DNA from 4 places in the Crassaminicella indica genome. Region 2 is predicted to be linked to each of the others. Evidence: riboswitches for the same ligand, from Rfam matches in the RefSeq annotation. Region 2 holds a riboswitch; each other region holds the start of a gene.

Region 1 (4,220 bases), 610 kb from region 2:
TCCAAGCATTTATTCTTTCTTCATCATTGAAATTCATTGGAAAGTGTCTTTGCTTTATTTCTGTTTTAGGTAAAATATATTCCTTGACAATAGATAAAGCTAAGCTTTCTCCCCCTTCCTTTGGTTGAGGAGCAAAAAGAACATCTAATTTTTTAAGTGTGTTTACTGCTTTTACTGTAACCAAAGAGCTGTCTCCAGGGCCAGTACCAATTCCATAAAATTTTGACATAAGCTTTAAACGAATACGAGTGTATTCGTTTTCCTCCTTTCTAAAAATGGTTTTATATTTCTCTATAGCTTGCATATACACCTAAGGCATAAAGGATTAAAAAGTATGTAAGTAATATAAATATTGAAAAATAATTAGTAATTCCTTTGAGTGCGATATTTCTTAGCCCCATTATAGCATGGGTAAGAGGAAGTATCTCTATGATTCTTTTTATAATATATGGCATTTTTTCTAATGAAAAAAATGTTCCACATAAGAAGGTCATAGGTGTAATGACAAAGCTTGTGAAGCGATTCATGTCATAATGAGTATTTATGACCATTGCTGCAAAATATCCAAAAGCAGCAAAGAGAAGACTGTTCAAAAAGCATATTAGCAAAAAAGAAAATGTAATATTGATATAAGCACCAAATAGATAAGAGACTATTAAAATGATACATCCCGCATAAAAACCACGTAATGCTCCAGCTATGACGTAGCCTAGTGTTAATAAATACATATTTACAGGTGCTGTTAGATAGTATTCAAAGCTTTTTTCGTGAAGTCTTGCTACAGAAATTCTAATGGCTACAGCATTAAAGCTTGTATGCATTGTAGACATAGCAATTATTCCAGGAATAATATAATGTAGATAACTATATCCTTCTATGGAAACATCTGCTCCTAGTCCCCATCCAAATGCTAATAAATATAAAAGAGGAGTGATGACTGCAGAAGAAGTAATTTTGAAAGCTCTTTTTTTGAAAAAAGCAAATTCTCGCCAAAGTATTGTGAAAACTTCCATTTATTGTACCTTCCTATTCGTAAAATTATAAAAAACATCTTCTAGATTTGTATTTCTCAAAATATAATGTGTATCAAGTGAATGAGCATATTCTTTTGCTTCTTCTATAGATTGAAAATACTTATATTCTGTTATTTTTTCTGTATTAAAATATTCGACAGTAAATTTACCAAGATTGTTTTTTAAAGCATCGCTTGTATTACAATAAAATATTTTTCCTTGATCCATAAGACCTATTTGATTGCAAAGATATTCAGCTTCTTCAATATAGTGAGTTGTAAGAATGATTGTTTTTCCCATAGCCTTCATTCCTTTTAGCATATCCCATATTTTCCTTCTATGATTTACATCAATTCCTACAGTAGGTTCATCCAAAAAAAGAATATCAGGATCATTAACCAATGCTTTAGTAATCATTAATTTTCTTTGCATACCACCAGATAATTTTTTGCTAAGTCTATTTTCTATAGACTTTAGATCTGAAAAAGCTAATAATTTTTCAATCTTTTGATGAAGTTGATTTCCTTTTATTTTATAAAGCTTTGCAGAAAAAATAAGATTTTCTCTTACAGAAAGTTCTTTATCGAGGTTGATATGCTGAGGAACAATGCCAATTTTACTTTTGATGAAAGTATTGTCACGATTCATTTTTTGGTTTTCAATAAGGATAGTTCCCTTAGTTGGCTTTAATAGCCCTACAAGCATTTTAATAAGTGTAGTTTTTCCTGCACCATTAGGACCTAAGAGGCCAAAAAAGCTTCCCTTTTGAATCTTTAAGCTTAAATTATCTACAGCTGTAAAATCTCCATATTTTTTTGTTACTTTTTTGATCTCAATTATATGCTTCATTTATTCATTGCTGCCTCCTGTTTTTAAATTCAATTATAACTCTAACAGAATCAATCTAATTAATCAATATAAGCTTTTAAAACCGAAAATATATAAAATTAAGTAGTCTGTTTTGTTTTTGTATACTCAAAACTAAAAATAATCTTATTATTGACATGCTTTTTATGATTATATATAATTAAAGGTGTTATTGACAAATTCATACAGAATATTAGGTTTCTTTAAGAATTAAAAGGGAAAGTGGTAAAAGCCACTGCAGCCCCCGCTACTGTGAGGTGGATGAAACTTTAAAACCACTGAAGCTGTTTGCTTTGGGAAGGTTAAGGAGTAAAATGAAGCCAAGCCAGGAGACCTGCCTAATTGTTAATATTCATTCTTTCGGAGGGAAAGTAGAATAGACTAGTAAAAAATGGAGATTTTGATATGTTAAAACCATTTTACTGTGTATATAGAGCTTTCCGAGAAGCTCTTTTTTTATTATGTATTTTGTGAAACTTTACCACTGGAGGAATTATGGAGAATAATTTGGCTTTGACTATACAGCAAAAACGGTATAAAGAGAAAATCATTGGTATTTGTTTTTTAGTTTTATTGATTATCACTTTTTTTTCATCAGTTCATTTAGGGAGAGCAAATATTCGTGCTTATGATGTTGTAAAAATTATATTTGGAAAAATTACAGGAAATGAGTCTGTGTATAGTTATATAAAAGCTTCTTATGTGGCTATTGTTTGGAATGTAAGGCTTCCAAGAATTTTTACAGCAATGATAGTAGGAAGTGGTTTGGCAGTTTCAGGGGCTGTTTTTCAGTCGTTGCTTATGAATCCATTGGCAGATTCTTATACTATGGGTGTTTCATCTGGAGCAGCCTTTGGAGCAGCACTAGCACTTTTTATAAATATGTTTTTGATGGATAATTTTCAAGTTCCTATAACAGCGTGTGCTTTTATTGGTGCATTTATAACATTAGGTATTGTGATTTCTATTGCTAAGGTTAAAGGAGTTTTAAGCTCTTCAAATTTGATTATTGCTGGAATTATAGTGACATCTATTCTTTCAGCTGGTATTAAGTTTTTAAAAAATCTAGCAGGAGAAAACGTTGCACCTATTGTGAATTGGTTAATGGGAAGCTTATCAGCAAGAAGCTGGGAACATGTTTTGATGAGTTTTCCGATGATAATATTATGTATAATTATTTGTATATATTTTTCAGAGGATTTGAATCTTCTTTGCTTGGGAGAGAAAGAAGCAAAATTGTTAGGTATTGATACACAAAGTGTAAGAAGGATTTTTTTAATATGTGGTTCATTCATTACGGCTGTATGCGTATCTGTAAGTGGGATTATCAGCTTTATAGGTCTTATTGTGCCACATATGCTTAGATTTTGTATTGGGTCTGATAACCGTACTTTGATTCCTCTTTCAGCATTACTTGGTGCAGAATTATTATTGGTAGCAGATACAGGTGCAAGAGTATTGATGAATATAGAAATTCCTGTAGGTGTGCTTACAACATTGCTTGGAGGACCATTCTTCATATATATTTTTATGACGAGAAATAAATCGCTGCACTAAAGTAAAGGGGGCTAATATGTATAAAGTAAAAAATTTATTTTTTTCATACGATGATAAAGAAATTTTACATGATATTAGTTTTTTTATTGAACAAGGAAAATTTACAACGATTATTGGGCCAAATGGTTCAGGAAAGACTACCCTACTTAGCTTGATTACAGGACAATTTCATAAATATAGTGGAAATATTTATTTTCAAAATAAATGCTTGAAAGACTATAGTATAAAAGATTTAAGTAAAAGAATAGCTTTTGTGTCTCAAAATGTAGATATTAGATTCCCTTTTACATGCTTAGAAGTTGTGATGATGGGAAGAAATCCATTTAAGAGTCGTATGAAGAATTTAACCCCAAAAGACATGAAGATAGTACGAGAATGCATGGAGATGACAGATACGCTAAAATTTTCTGATATTCCTATTACTGAATTGAGTGGGGGAGAAAAACAAAGAGTTATGCTAGCAAAGGCTCTAGCCCAAACGCCAAAGGTATTATTTTTAGATGAAGCCTTTTCAAATATGGATATTCAGTATACTATTTATTTTTTAAATTTATTAAAGGATTGTATTGAGAAAGAGCATCTTACTGTTATAGCTATTATGCATGATTTGAATTTAACACATATGTTTAGTGATAGAATATTGGCATTAAAAGATGGGAAAATTTCGAAATATGGAAAAACAGAGGATGTGATGACAAAAGAGTTGATCAAGGAATTGTTTGGTGTAGCTATAAGAAAGACTGAAGAGAAAGGTTTGGTTATTCTACCAAGCTTATAAAAATG
Region 2 (4,220 bases):
TCCAATCTTAGCTATATAATAAACACTTAATGTCGCTGTAATAGCACCAATAAAAGCCATAATAGCTATTGCCCAAAAACCTATGAAGGTTGCTTCTAAGCCAAATACAATTGCAATAGTTGCACCAAAAGCAGCTCCTGATGATACCCCCAACACATAAGGATCTGCCATAGGATTTTTAAAAATACCTTGAAATATTACTCCCGATCCTGCTAAAGCCATACCAATCAATGATGACAATATAATTCTTGGTAATCTGATCCCTAAAACAATTAATTTTTTTGACTCATTAATAGCATCTGCTACAACATATTTCCCTATAAATGGAATATTGCTACATAAGATTTTAACTGCTTCCACAAAAGATATATCAGAAACACCAAGAGTACTTACAAATAAAATTAATACGCACAATAAAAATAATAGAAAAATAAATAAAATTTTATAGCCTTTCCTTTTCTGTATGTAGGTCATATACTTTCCTCACTTTAAAGCATAACAAGCTTTATTATCATAATCTGCTATTTAAATAATTCTGGATGTATTATTTTTGCTAATTCATAAAGACCATCTGCAAGTCTTGGTCCCTGCCTATCGAGAAGATTATTATCTATCTCAAACAATCTTCCTTCTTTCACTGCTGTCAAATCCTTGTATCCATTTGTATTCATAATTCCCTTCTTTGCATCATAATACTTTGAGCATATTAATATATCTGGGTCCTTCTCTATTAATTTTTCTAAGCTATACTTCCATCCAGTTGTATCTCTAGCAGCATTTTTCCCTCCTGCCAAGTTTATCATTTTATCAATAAATGTTCCCTCTCCTGCAGTATAATCTCCACCTGCTCCATAGCTTACCACATAATAAACTTCTGGTCTTTCTGCATTTTTTACTTTATCTATAACATTTTTAACTTGATCCTTCATACTAGATATGATTTTTTCTGATGCTTCTTGTGCATTAAGCACCTTCCCTAATTTACCGATTATTGCATAAGCTCCTTCAAAGCTTTCCTCTCCATAAAGAACAATAACCTTTACATTCAATTCCTCCAATTTGTTTAGTACATCTTCCTTAAAATGAGTAGATGCAACTACTAAATCAGGCTTTAAAGCTACAATTTTTTCAATATTTGGTTCCATAAGACTTCCTATACTCGCTATCGATTTTACTTTTTCTGGATAATCACAGTAATCTGTTCTTCCTACTAATTTTTCACCTGCCCCTAAAGCAAATATAGTTTCTGTTATATTTGGAGCAATAGATACAACTCTCTTAGGCTCACTTTCAATTATAACCTCCCGATTGTAAGAATCAACAATTGTAAGTGGATACTGACCCTTTTTTTCAGCTTCTTTTTGTTCTTCTACTTTTTCATTTGTTTTAGCACAAGAACAAAACAATATTATAGAAATGATGATCATAAATATTGATATCCATCTATTCTTTTTAAGCACAACTACACCTCCATCCTATTTTGCATTTATTATATTTTGTGTAATTTTTATTTATCTATTCAAATGCTTTATTTGGAACAAGCTTTATGTTTTTTCATATATTATTACAAAAGGAGGTACAAGCTAAATGAATTATTATCCATATAATTATGATCTATATTTAAAGTATCAAAAATGTCTTTATCGTGTTTGGCAATTACAGTATATCACTTATCAGCAATATCAACAATTAAATAAAATCCCACCCTTTGCTAAGCTCACTGATGAAGAACTAAAAAAAATTCAGCAATGCGAAAAAGAATTAGGAAACAAATATTATTTAATTGCTTTTGAAAAAACCGTAAAAAATCTTATGCAGCGGCTAAAAATTCAATAAAAAAGAGCCTTCACTAGCAAGGCTCTTTTTTTATCTATATATAAGATTTTTAATGGGCCTTTCATTATGAATAAAAGATTGCTTTAATTCCTTCCAAAAAACTTCCTTTAGTTCTCTTTTATTTTTTACAGACTTTCGAAGGAATAAGTTTTCATACACTTTATCTGCTTTCATATTTCCTGTTATCATTCTACTGTTGCTTTTTAATTTTTTATACATAGACATACTAACCACCATATTAAGCTCTCCTTTCAAATTCAAATCAATATACCATCTTTATAAGACTTGAACTTGATTAGGTGGTTCTGGAAAGTGGCCATAAGAAACAAATTTTAGTAGTTTAATATAATTGTCTGAAAATATGGTATCTAGTGGGAAAGGGATTAATGTGCTTAATCCATATACTAAATCATTCATTCCTATCAGCCTCCTTTCCTAAAACAATAAAGTCCTGTCAGAAGACAGGACAAAACATACTCCATATAAAATAATATGTAAGCTTTTACTTTGTTTCCTGGCCTTCCCACCGAAGGTAGTAACATACACAATAGGCAGGTCTCCTGACTCATGAATCTTCCTACTCCCTCTCCCCTTCCCGTTTTCACAGTGGGTTGCTTGAGGTTTCGTCATCATTTACAGTAGCGGGGGCTGCGCCGGATTTTCACCGAACTTCCCTATTAAACCTTAAAAAAGGTACCTAATGCAATCACCATATTTAATTTCATCTCATTATACCATTAAGTATCCAAATCGTCAATAAATAAAATATCATGAATCTCTTTTTTTATCTTTATTAAGCTTTCATCCTCTAAGCTTCTTTTCTCTTTCGCAGTAGCAATCTCAAAGCTCTTTTTTATTTTGACAGGTGCCTTACTAAAAATATAAATCCTATCCCCTAAGCTTATGGCTTCTTCTATGTCATGTGTTACAAAAATCACTGTTCTCAGATCTTTCATCCATAGCTTAATAAAAGCATCAATAAGCTCTCTTTTTATCTTTAAATCCAATCCCTTAAAAGGTTCATCCATAAGTAGAATATCAGAAGGATATGCAAAAGCCCTAGCAATAGCAACTCTTTGCAGCATTCCACCACTAATATCCTTTGGATAATAATCTTCAAAGCCTTCTAAATTCACCATTTTTATATATTGGGATATGATTTTTTCCCTTTCTTCCTTTGAATAAACATCCTTTAATACAAATTCAATATTCCCCCATACACTCTTCCACGGTAGAAGCCGTGGTTCCTGAAAAAGATACCCAATAACTTTATCACCAAATCCTAAAAATTCTCCTGCTTCAGCTTTAACAATTCCACTAATCGTATTTAACAAAGTAGTTTTTCCACATCCTGATGGACCCAAAATACAAGTAATATGTTCTTGTGGAATATTTATATTAAAGTTTTCAAATACTACAAGCCTTTGATAGCTTTTATATAACTGTTGAATCTTTAGGGTCATATTAACCTCTCCATCGCATAATCTTTTTTTCTAATATTCTTATAGCTCTTTCAAATATAAAGCTTAATAACACAGCTATCACTGTCCATGCAAAGACATTTTCTGTTTCAATATAAACCTTTGCATTGTAAAGGCTTGTACCTATCGCAAAATTTGGCTGACTTAGAACTTCTGCTGCAATAACAGCCTTCCAGCCTATTCCCATAGCAGTAGAAACGCCTGCTAAAAAATAACGTGAGATCGCTGGAAGATATATTTCTAAGATAATTCTATATTTTCTCACATGGTATATTTTAGCCATCTCTAAAAGCTTCACATCTACACTTTTTATTCCTTCAGAAACATTTACACATATAATAGGAAAAGCCACTAAGAAACTAACAAAAATTGGTACATACTCTGTCTTAAACCAAATTAATGCTAAGATAATAATAGACATAATAGGGGTAGATTTAATAACCACTAAAATAGGCTCTATAAGCCTTTCTAAAAACAGATGACTTCCTGTTAATAAGCCTATCAAAAGTCCTAAAGAACAAGATAAAAAAAATCCGATGCATCCTCTTTTTATAGTCATTAGCACTATTTTAAAAAAATTCTCTGATTTCATCAAAATCAATAAACTTTTACATGTAGCTTCAGGAGAAGGGAGAATGATCTTCGAAGCAATTATTTCCGAGCTCATTCTCCAAATAAATAGTAAAAGCAATATAGATAATATTGTAGGAAGCTTATTTTTTATAGTAAAAATTCTCATCTGGAAGCTTTCCTCCCACAGCTTTTGGTGAAAAATCATAAAGCACCTTCAAATATCCCTCTACTGTTTTTTGCGATTTTTGTGCATCCTGAAAAACAATATTGCATCTCGGAATAGCTAACTCAGCCATTTTTGCCTTCATACCAATACCATGCTTTTCAACT
Region 3 (4,220 bases), 1.3 Mb from region 2:
TCGATTGTCCTCTCATGACATATCTTAAATTTACATCTTCTTGCGTTTCAAATACATTAAAATCTGTAAAATTAGATACATGGGGTAAATAAAGAACAGCAACCTCTATTTGTCCTTTATTATTTCTTTCAGTCCTAAATCTTTCAGCCAAACTATCCTCATCTTCTATTTGTACATTATAATATGGAACTACTCCTAAAACAGGAATACCCGTTAATTCTTCTAACATTTTGATTCCAGGTTTTAATATCTCTACATCTCCTCTAAATTTATTGATTATAATTCCTTTTACTCTCTTTCTTTCTTCTTCTGTAAGGAGCATAATCGTTCCATAGATAGAAGCAAAAACCCCTCCACGGTCTATATCCCCAATAAGGATTACATCTGCATCTGCCATTTCTGCCATCCCCATGTTTACAATATCCTTATCTCTTAAATTAATTTCCGCAGGACTTCCTGCTCCTTCTAATACTACAATGTCATAATGCTTTGCTAATTCATCAAATGAATCTTTTACCATTTTTGCTAAGGTTGGTTTAAACTCATGATATTCTACTGCTGACATATTCCGATATACTTTACCATTTAAAATCACCTGACATTTTTTATCTGTTGTTGGCTTTAAAAGAATAGGATTCATGAGTACACTAGGTTCTACTTTAGCAGCCTCAGCCTGCACCACCTGAGCTCTTCCCATTTCCATTCCCTTTTTTGTAATATATGAATTTAGTGCCATATTCTGTGATTTAAAAGGAGCTACTTTGTAACCATCTTGATAAAATATCCTGCAGAATGCTGCTGTAAGCAAACTCTTTCCTACAGAAGAAGCTGTTCCCTGAAACATTAAACTTTTACTTTTCATATTCTTCACAACTCCTATTCTTAAAAGATATACAATTTTTTATAAAGTCATTTGCAATGCTCATATTACTATAAAAATGAATATGTGCATACGCCCCTAAAGCATTATACTTTTTAAATCCACATTTCCACGTCTTAACGATTTCTCCATTTCTTATTTTATTCACAGTGTATACATATTCATCTTCTTTAATATCATCTACTGTTGAACGATGAAATTCATGGGCTTTTACAGAATATTTTTTTTCTGCAATTGCACAAGATTTGTCGATATTTACATAAACATATCCAAATCTTTGAAGCCTTTTTGTCATACTGGCTTTTGTATTAAATATACCTACCATTTCATACTCTCGATTCTCTAATGTGGTAATCCCTTTTGACAGATACATAAGCCCTCCACATTCAGCATAGGTCGGCAAACCTTTCTCAATAGCTTTTTTAATACTATTTCTCATAGAAATATTTTCTTCTAAATCCTTTGCAAATATCTCTGGAAATCCTCCCCCTATATATAACCCGTGGAGATTTTTAGGTAATTCCTCATCTTTTAAAGGACTAAAATATACTATGTTTGCTCCTAAAGCCTTTAATAAATCTAAATTATCTTCATAATAAAAATTAAAAGCTTTGTCTAAAGGAACTCCAATGTTTACATTTCCTACAATCCTTTTATATTTTTCTGGTTTGTATGAAATTTCTTCGGCTGTTCCTGCAATAGCCAATAGTGCATCTAAATCAATAGTTTCTTCTACCATCTTAGCGATTTCATCTATTTTCCTTTTTAAGTTCTCTACCTCTACACTAGGTACTAATCCTAAATGTCTACTTTTCAACTCAATATTTTTATTAGGCTTTAAAAAACCAATACATTTTATTTTTGTATCTCTTTCAATGCTTTCTTTTAATAAATCATAATGAACTTCTCCTGAAATGTTATTAATAATAACGCCCTTTATATTTACACCTTCATCATACAACTTATATCCTAATACTTGAGCAGCTGCACTTGAAGACATTCCCTTTCCATTAATAATTAAAATGACAGGTGCATTTAGAATTTTCGAAACATGCGCTGTACTTCCTTCATCTTTTTTTACTCCATATCCATCATATAAGCCCATAACACCTTCAATAACAGATATATCCTTATTCATCGCATTTTTAGCAAATAGTTTTATAATACTATTTTTATCTAGCATCCAGCTGTCTAAGTTTCTAGATTTATTGGCTGTTACAAAAGTATGAAAAGCAGGATCGATATAATCTGGTCCTACCTTAAAGGGTTGAACCTTTATTCCCCTCTTTTTAAGAGCAGCCATAATTCCAGTAGAAATAGTAGTTTTTCCTACTCCGCTTTGCGTGCCTGCTATCACAAATCTAGGCAATCTCATAGTAATCATCCCTTCACAAAAAATGCCCCGACCATCACTAGCCAGGGCATGAGCATTAAAACTTTCTCTTCCCTTCCCGCCGAAGGTACTTCAAATGAATCAAATAGGCAAGTCTCCTGACTCGTGAATCACTTTACTCTCGATACCTTCCCTATATGCTAGGTGGTATTTTACCGATTTCATCCTCACTCACAGTAGCGGGGGCTGTGTCGGATTTTCACCGAACTTCCTTTTTAAGTCTTACGACACCCATTTTCATTATTCACTTTATTCAATCCTATCAAAATACGACATTTATTTCAACAGCTTTTATTTTATATAAATACATATCATTGATTTAGTCCAATCAGAACAGGCAATTTATCAACCATTTCAATTGTAGTAATACCACAGTTTTCTATTTTATACTTCCAATAATCTTCTATCCCATTCCCAATCAAATAAGCTAAAATAGCTCGAATACATCCTGCATGAGATACTATCAAAATATTTTTATCCTTATATTCAGCAATAATATTATCTATAGACGATGTAACCCTTTTATACATATGCCTTACACTCTCTCCAAAAGGAGGTGCATAATCAATCCAATCCGCTTCCCATCCACTTAATTCTTTTGCATATTTTTTCTTTATTTCTTTATAGCTTAATCCCTCCCATAGACCAAAATTCATTTCTCTTAACTTTTTTTCTAAAATAATTTTTTTATGATGATACTTATTAATCATTTCTGCCGTTTTCATGGTTCTATTCAAATCACTTGTAATAATATAATCTATCTTTCTTTCTTTTAATTTTTCACAAACCTTCTTTGCTTGCATCATTCCTTTTTCAGTAAGCTCCACATCATTCCATCCACAATATAATCCCTTATTATTATCTTCTGTTTCTCCATGTCTTACAAATATCAACTTCAAATAGCTCCCCACCTTCTCTTATATGCTGGAAAAATAAAGTAAATATACTAATTCTGAAAGCTCACATAATGCTCCTAATGTATCTCCTGTCATTCCTCCTATTTTACTGCTAATGTGTTTTATATACCAAATACTAAACAAAAAACATATTAGAGTAAAAGGAATTGCTCGAATATTTATAAAGGATATACAAATTGCAATCATTACTGCTATTGCTAAATGCTTGTTGTTGGTCTTTCCTATAAACAGATTTCCCATTCCGCTACTTCTTGCATATACAGAAAATCTTGCAGCATAAACAATAGACAACCTTGAAAAAACAGGCATAAGTAGTAATACTCCATAAACATCTGGTAATGAAAAGCTATAAATGAATGCAATTTTTAAAAGAATAGTACAAAATATAGCCAATGCTGCATTTGTTCCTAATCTACTATCTTTCATAATCTCTAATATAATTTCCTTTGGTCTATTACTATAAATCCCATCGAAGGTATCTCCCAATCCATCTAAATGCAGTCCTCCAGTAATAAAAACCTCAGAAACAACTGATATAGTAGCAGCCAAAAAAGCACCTCCTAGCTTATATCCTATATAATGAAAGGATACCATAAACATGCCGATGACAAGCCCTACCAATGGAAAATATATAATCCCATCTGAAAAATCTTTTTCATCTACTTTTAAATACAAATTAATAGGAATACGAGTTAAAAACTGAAGCATTACAATAAATTTTTTCATAGCATTTCCTCCTATTTCAACCTCATAGGAATTCCTGAAACAGTAAAATACACTTCATCCGCTTCTCTTGCAATAAGTTGATTTATTCTTCCTGCAATATCTCTAAATATGCGAGATATTCTATTTTCAGGCACAATTCCCATTCCTAATTCATTAGTAACCATAATACACCAAATGTCTTCTTCTCGAATGGCTTTTATAAGCTTAATAATCTGGTCTTTTATCTTTTCTTCAATATTGTCTATAACTTCATGACTGATTTTGTCCCAATTTACATCTTCTTCAAACATTAAGTTTGTTACCA
Region 4 (4,220 bases), 770 kb from region 2:
CCATAATATTATGTGTTTTTATGCATTGTGTTTCTTCTCTATATAAAGAATATGGTTCATTTGTATCTATTTCATCTTTTTTTATAATATAATCTACCTTTTTATCAACTGGGTCTAATACATAGTCTGTGCCATTAAGCACATCTATAAAATGACCATTAACAAATTGAAGACGTATATTATCTTCTTTATCTGGATAAATACTAGTAAATTTATAGCAATCTAACCCATGATGATATATTTTTACGGCTGCACTGACAGCCTTTAGCTTATCAAGATTTCCTATAAAAGAAAATCCGTAAAAAACAATACAGGCAATCATAATTATCGATGAGAATAACCATTTTTTCTTTCCAAAATACATAAAGATTCCTAATAAAAGAATATAAATTATTAAAAATGAAAATAAAAAGCATACTGTTTTGTAATTAGGTGTTAATAAATAATCTGCTGCTCCATAAAGGTTCTTTGAAGCATTGATTCTTTTATCTAAATTGTCATTATTTAATATTTTATTTATCCCAAAAGGAGTAATATTTTTATTTATCATATTGATAAATGCATTACCTTTTACAGGGATCACCCATCCATCCCCTATATTTTTCTTCTCTTCTATCCCTTTAAGGAATCCTGTTAAATTTTTATATGCATATTTTCCATCACCAATTAACAATATATTTCCATTAGCAATCCATTTTTTCAATATTTCTTCACTTTCATTTGATAGATTATTTGTATAAAAATTATCAAGAATTAATATGTTCAAATTTTCTAATTCCTTTACGGTATACGACATTTCTTCATTTAATTTGATTACTTCAATATTTTTATCATGAAATAAACCTTTATGCATTTCCTTTATTCCATAGTAATTTTCAGGAGTATCACTTAAAACACCTATAAATACTGTATTTTTAGGAAGAATTTTTAAAGTAATCGTCTTATTTTCTATAACTTGTCCATCTTTTTCAATATTTACCTCTAGCTTTTCATTTTCTTTCAAAACAGGTATAGAAAACATATATTCTTTTTTAGTATTTGATTTCAAATTTATAGGATGAGTATAAATTCTTTCTCCTACATATATTTTTAGATCTCCTACCAATTCATTTTCTTTAGCATCTAAAATAATTTTTATAGGATTCATTCCACCAAGCTTTATTTTTCCATCAAAACCAACATTTACTTCTATGTCAATAGTTTGAGCTTGTCCTATAATTGAAAAACAAATTATAAAAATCAGGATACTCACTAAAAACCCTATTTTTTTCATTCTTTCACATCCTTTAATGAACATACGGTACATTTTCTATGCCGTTTTTTGATATAACTGCACTAAAATATCTATCAATAGACTTTGGTTTATTAATAAGTACATCTAATGCCTTATTTACCCATTCATCATCTGTTCCTGTAACCATCCATATTGGATTAACACTTCCTATTCCTGCTGCATAAGCATAAATAGCTCCAGCATGATCATAAGATGAAATAGTCTTTCCTTTAAAATCTAAAGCTTTTAGTTTTCCTCCTTCAAATTTCACATACGTTCCAATTAATTTATTTTTTCTATTGATATCCTTCATTAGCTTGCTTTTTTTTGCTAGTTTATTCCATGTTCCTAATAATATATAATATTTCTTTGGCTTTTCTAAAGCTTTTGGATTGTAAGCTGCCAAATCTATTTTTTTCACCCCTTGTTTTATAAGACTCGCTTTTAATTTTTCTGCCTCGTCTTTGTAGCCATCTGTATACATAATAACTGTTCCTGGATTTTTCCCCCAGAATCCATTTTTAAAAGGCTGAGGATAAGAACCAATCACAGCTGGTGCAAACATAGTTATACTCCAATCATGATAATCCCACCATATTACATCGTCTGGACTTGGTCTATATTCAGCTATACCTACTGGCGCCAAAATACCATTTACCCAATAAAACCAATCTTGTTTTTTTCTATTTTTTCCTGTATAAAATGTAAACTTTGATTCAATCCCATTAATCGCATTCACAAACCCACCACCATAAGCAGTTTGAATATCTAAATTTCTAAATAATACTTCCATTCCAACTTCATCTTTTACAAGCCCAACATTTTTTGCATATATTTTTTTATGACCAAAATCAGTAGTTACAACTAAATCAACATGATATGGACTTTCAATATCACCAGATGCTTTATATACCTTTGAATTCTGATTTGCTGGCCTGCCTTCCTTATATTTGATTTCTCCTTGTACAGGTCCTTTATACCCCTTATATTTAACACCATCTATAACTACCACATTCGATTTCGAATCCGTATCCTTCCCCTGTGCCATACTAAATCCACATGAAGAAAATACCATTGAGATTACAAGAAGTAATGTAATCAAGCTCTTTATTTTTTTCACACTTCATTCCCCCTAATACGTATATTGAAAAAATCCCCTTCCAACCTGGAAGAGGATTCAGATGTACTTATACTGGGATCATTCAAAAATACTTAATTACCCAATAGATATTTCTGTGTTTTAACACCAATATTCTTCTTCTCCTCTAAGTCGGAGGATTACAAAAGTATGTAACGACAGGTCTTCTGACTCCCGGGTCATCTTCCAATCAGGCCTTCCCATTCATTTGACAGTGGCATATTCTGATTTTCATCGCCGGTTACAGCTGCGACTACAGTAAGGGATTTTCACCCTTTTCCCTAAATCCTTACACTATTTTATTTAATTTTCATATCATTCACATTATAGCATTTATTACCATATTGTCAACCTATTGCCATATTCACATATTAATGTAAATTTCTCTTTAACTTTGATAAATTTACAAACTTAATTCCTTCTTTTTCTAAAATAGGATACATATTTTTTATAGCATTGATTGTTACTTTTCCTCCTTCAGCTCCTACATGTCCTATTCCTATCGCATACCCTTTTTCTAAAGCAATATTACCAAGTTTTTTCAACTGTTTTTCTATTGCCCTTTGATTTTTTATATTATCTAAAAATACATCTCTTTCAAAGCAAATAACATCTAATTCATTTGCTACATCTGCTACAATAGAATTAGGGTTTGTTTTGCTATCTAAAAAAAATAAATTATTCTCCTTTGCAATTTCTAGGATAGCCTTCATTACTCTTTTATCTTGTGTAGCTTTTGAACCCATATGATTATTCATCCCTACAGCGTATTTTATTTCATCTAATCCTTCTTTTATTCTAAGCTTTATTTCTTCATCAGATAAGTCACAAGTAATTCCCTTCGGTCCTAACCATTCCTTTTTCCCAACAACTGGCTCCATTGGTACGTGCATTATTACCTCAATACCTGCTTTATGTACAGCTTCTGCATCACTCTTTGTAAATGGTGAAAAAGGCATTACCGCAGCTGTAATAGGTATATCTAATTTTAACAGCTCCTCCATTCCATCCCCATGATAACCTAAATCATCAATCACCAATACTACATATCCAACTGGCTCTCCATTTGTTTTTGTATTCTTCCTGCATTTTATAAAAATACATATCATCAACAAACACACAATTAGTAAAGCTATAATTACTTTATACAATCTTTTTTTCGTAACAACTATGAACATAAGGTTCACATCCTCTATGCGTTTTTATGCTAATATACTATGCTAAACACATAGAAATATATTCCAATTAGTTTAATATATTTTCATGAAAAAAAAAGCATCCTCACAGATGCTTTTTCAAAACAATTATTTTATTATTGAATAGCTTTTTCTATTCTTTTTAATCCTTCTTGAATATTTTCAAGAGAAGTAGCATAGGATAATCTAATATAATTATCTGCACCAAAAGCGATCCCTGGAATTACTGCTACGTTTACATTCTCTAGTAAATACTCTGCAAAATCCATTGAACTATTAATAGTAAATCCATTAAAGGTCTTTCCTATAATTTTTGATATATTTACCATTACATAAAATGCTCCTTCTGGCATTCTACAAGATAATCCATCAATACTATTGATCTTTTCAACCATATAATTTCTTCTTTCTACAAATGCTTCTATCATTTTATATATTGGTTTTTGATCTCCCTTTAAAGCAGCTATACTCGCATACTGTGCAATAGTATTAGGATTAGAGGTAGCATGACTTTGAATATTATTAATAATGCTAATAATTTCTTTGTCTGCTGCTAAATATCCTATTCTCCATCCAGTCATAGCATACGCCTTTGACATACCATTAATCACAA

What was found. Region 2 has a riboswitch for cobalamin ahead of KVH43_RS03790 (hypothetical protein). Riboswitches for the same ligand answer to the same signal wherever they lie in the genome.
Region 1: linked by a shared signal. The riboswitch ahead of KVH43_RS01045 (FecCD family ABC transporter permease) and the one ahead of KVH43_RS03790 (hypothetical protein) in region 2 are both predicted to bind cobalamin.
Region 3: linked by a shared signal. The riboswitch ahead of KVH43_RS09720 (cobyrinic acid a,c-diamide synthase CobB) and the one ahead of KVH43_RS03790 (hypothetical protein) in region 2 are both predicted to bind cobalamin.
Region 4: linked by a shared signal. The riboswitch ahead of KVH43_RS07510 (DUF4430 domain-containing protein) and the one ahead of KVH43_RS03790 (hypothetical protein) in region 2 are both predicted to bind cobalamin.

What each region holds. Positions count from the first base shown of each region.
Region 1 is NZ_CP078093.1:181,128-185,347, reverse strand. Features, by position in the region: gene KVH43_RS01060 (cobalt-factor II C(20)-methyltransferase) at 1-304, opposite strand, end outside; gene KVH43_RS01055 (ABC transporter permease) at 282-1,013, opposite strand; gene KVH43_RS01050 (ABC transporter ATP-binding protein) at 1,014-1,862, opposite strand; cobalamin riboswitch at 2,059-2,236, shown strand; gene KVH43_RS01045 (FecCD family ABC transporter permease) at 2,376-3,437, shown strand; gene KVH43_RS01040 (ABC transporter ATP-binding protein) at 3,454-4,215, shown strand.
Region 2 is NZ_CP078093.1:796,100-800,319, forward strand. Features, by position in the region: gene KVH43_RS03775 (FecCD family ABC transporter permease) at 1-474, opposite strand, end outside; gene KVH43_RS03780 (ABC transporter substrate-binding protein) at 522-1,460, opposite strand; gene KVH43_RS03785 (hypothetical protein) at 1,588-1,836, shown strand; gene KVH43_RS03790 (hypothetical protein) at 1,867-2,073, opposite strand; cobalamin riboswitch at 2,370-2,552, opposite strand; gene KVH43_RS03795 (ABC transporter ATP-binding protein) at 2,574-3,299, opposite strand; gene KVH43_RS03800 (ABC transporter permease) at 3,301-4,056, opposite strand; gene KVH43_RS03805 (ABC transporter substrate-binding protein) at 4,031-4,220, opposite strand, start outside.
Region 3 is NZ_CP078093.1:2,064,233-2,068,452, reverse strand. Features, by position in the region: gene KVH43_RS09725 (cobyric acid synthase) at 1-862, opposite strand, end outside; gene KVH43_RS09720 (cobyrinic acid a,c-diamide synthase CobB) at 852-2,255, opposite strand; cobalamin riboswitch at 2,345-2,523, opposite strand; gene cobC (alpha-ribazole phosphatase) at 2,585-3,172, opposite strand; gene cobS (adenosylcobinamide-GDP ribazoletransferase) at 3,191-3,916, opposite strand; gene cobU (bifunctional adenosylcobinamide kinase/adenosylcobinamide-phosphate guanylyltransferase) at 3,928-4,220, opposite strand, start outside.
Region 4 is NZ_CP078093.1:1,561,270-1,565,489, reverse strand. Features, by position in the region: gene KVH43_RS07515 (hypothetical protein) at 1-1,273, opposite strand, end outside; gene KVH43_RS07510 (DUF4430 domain-containing protein) at 1,287-2,393, opposite strand; cobalamin riboswitch at 2,552-2,717, opposite strand; gene KVH43_RS07505 (divergent polysaccharide deacetylase family protein) at 2,783-3,589, opposite strand; gene KVH43_RS07500 (pyridoxal phosphate-dependent aminotransferase) at 3,724-4,220, opposite strand, start outside.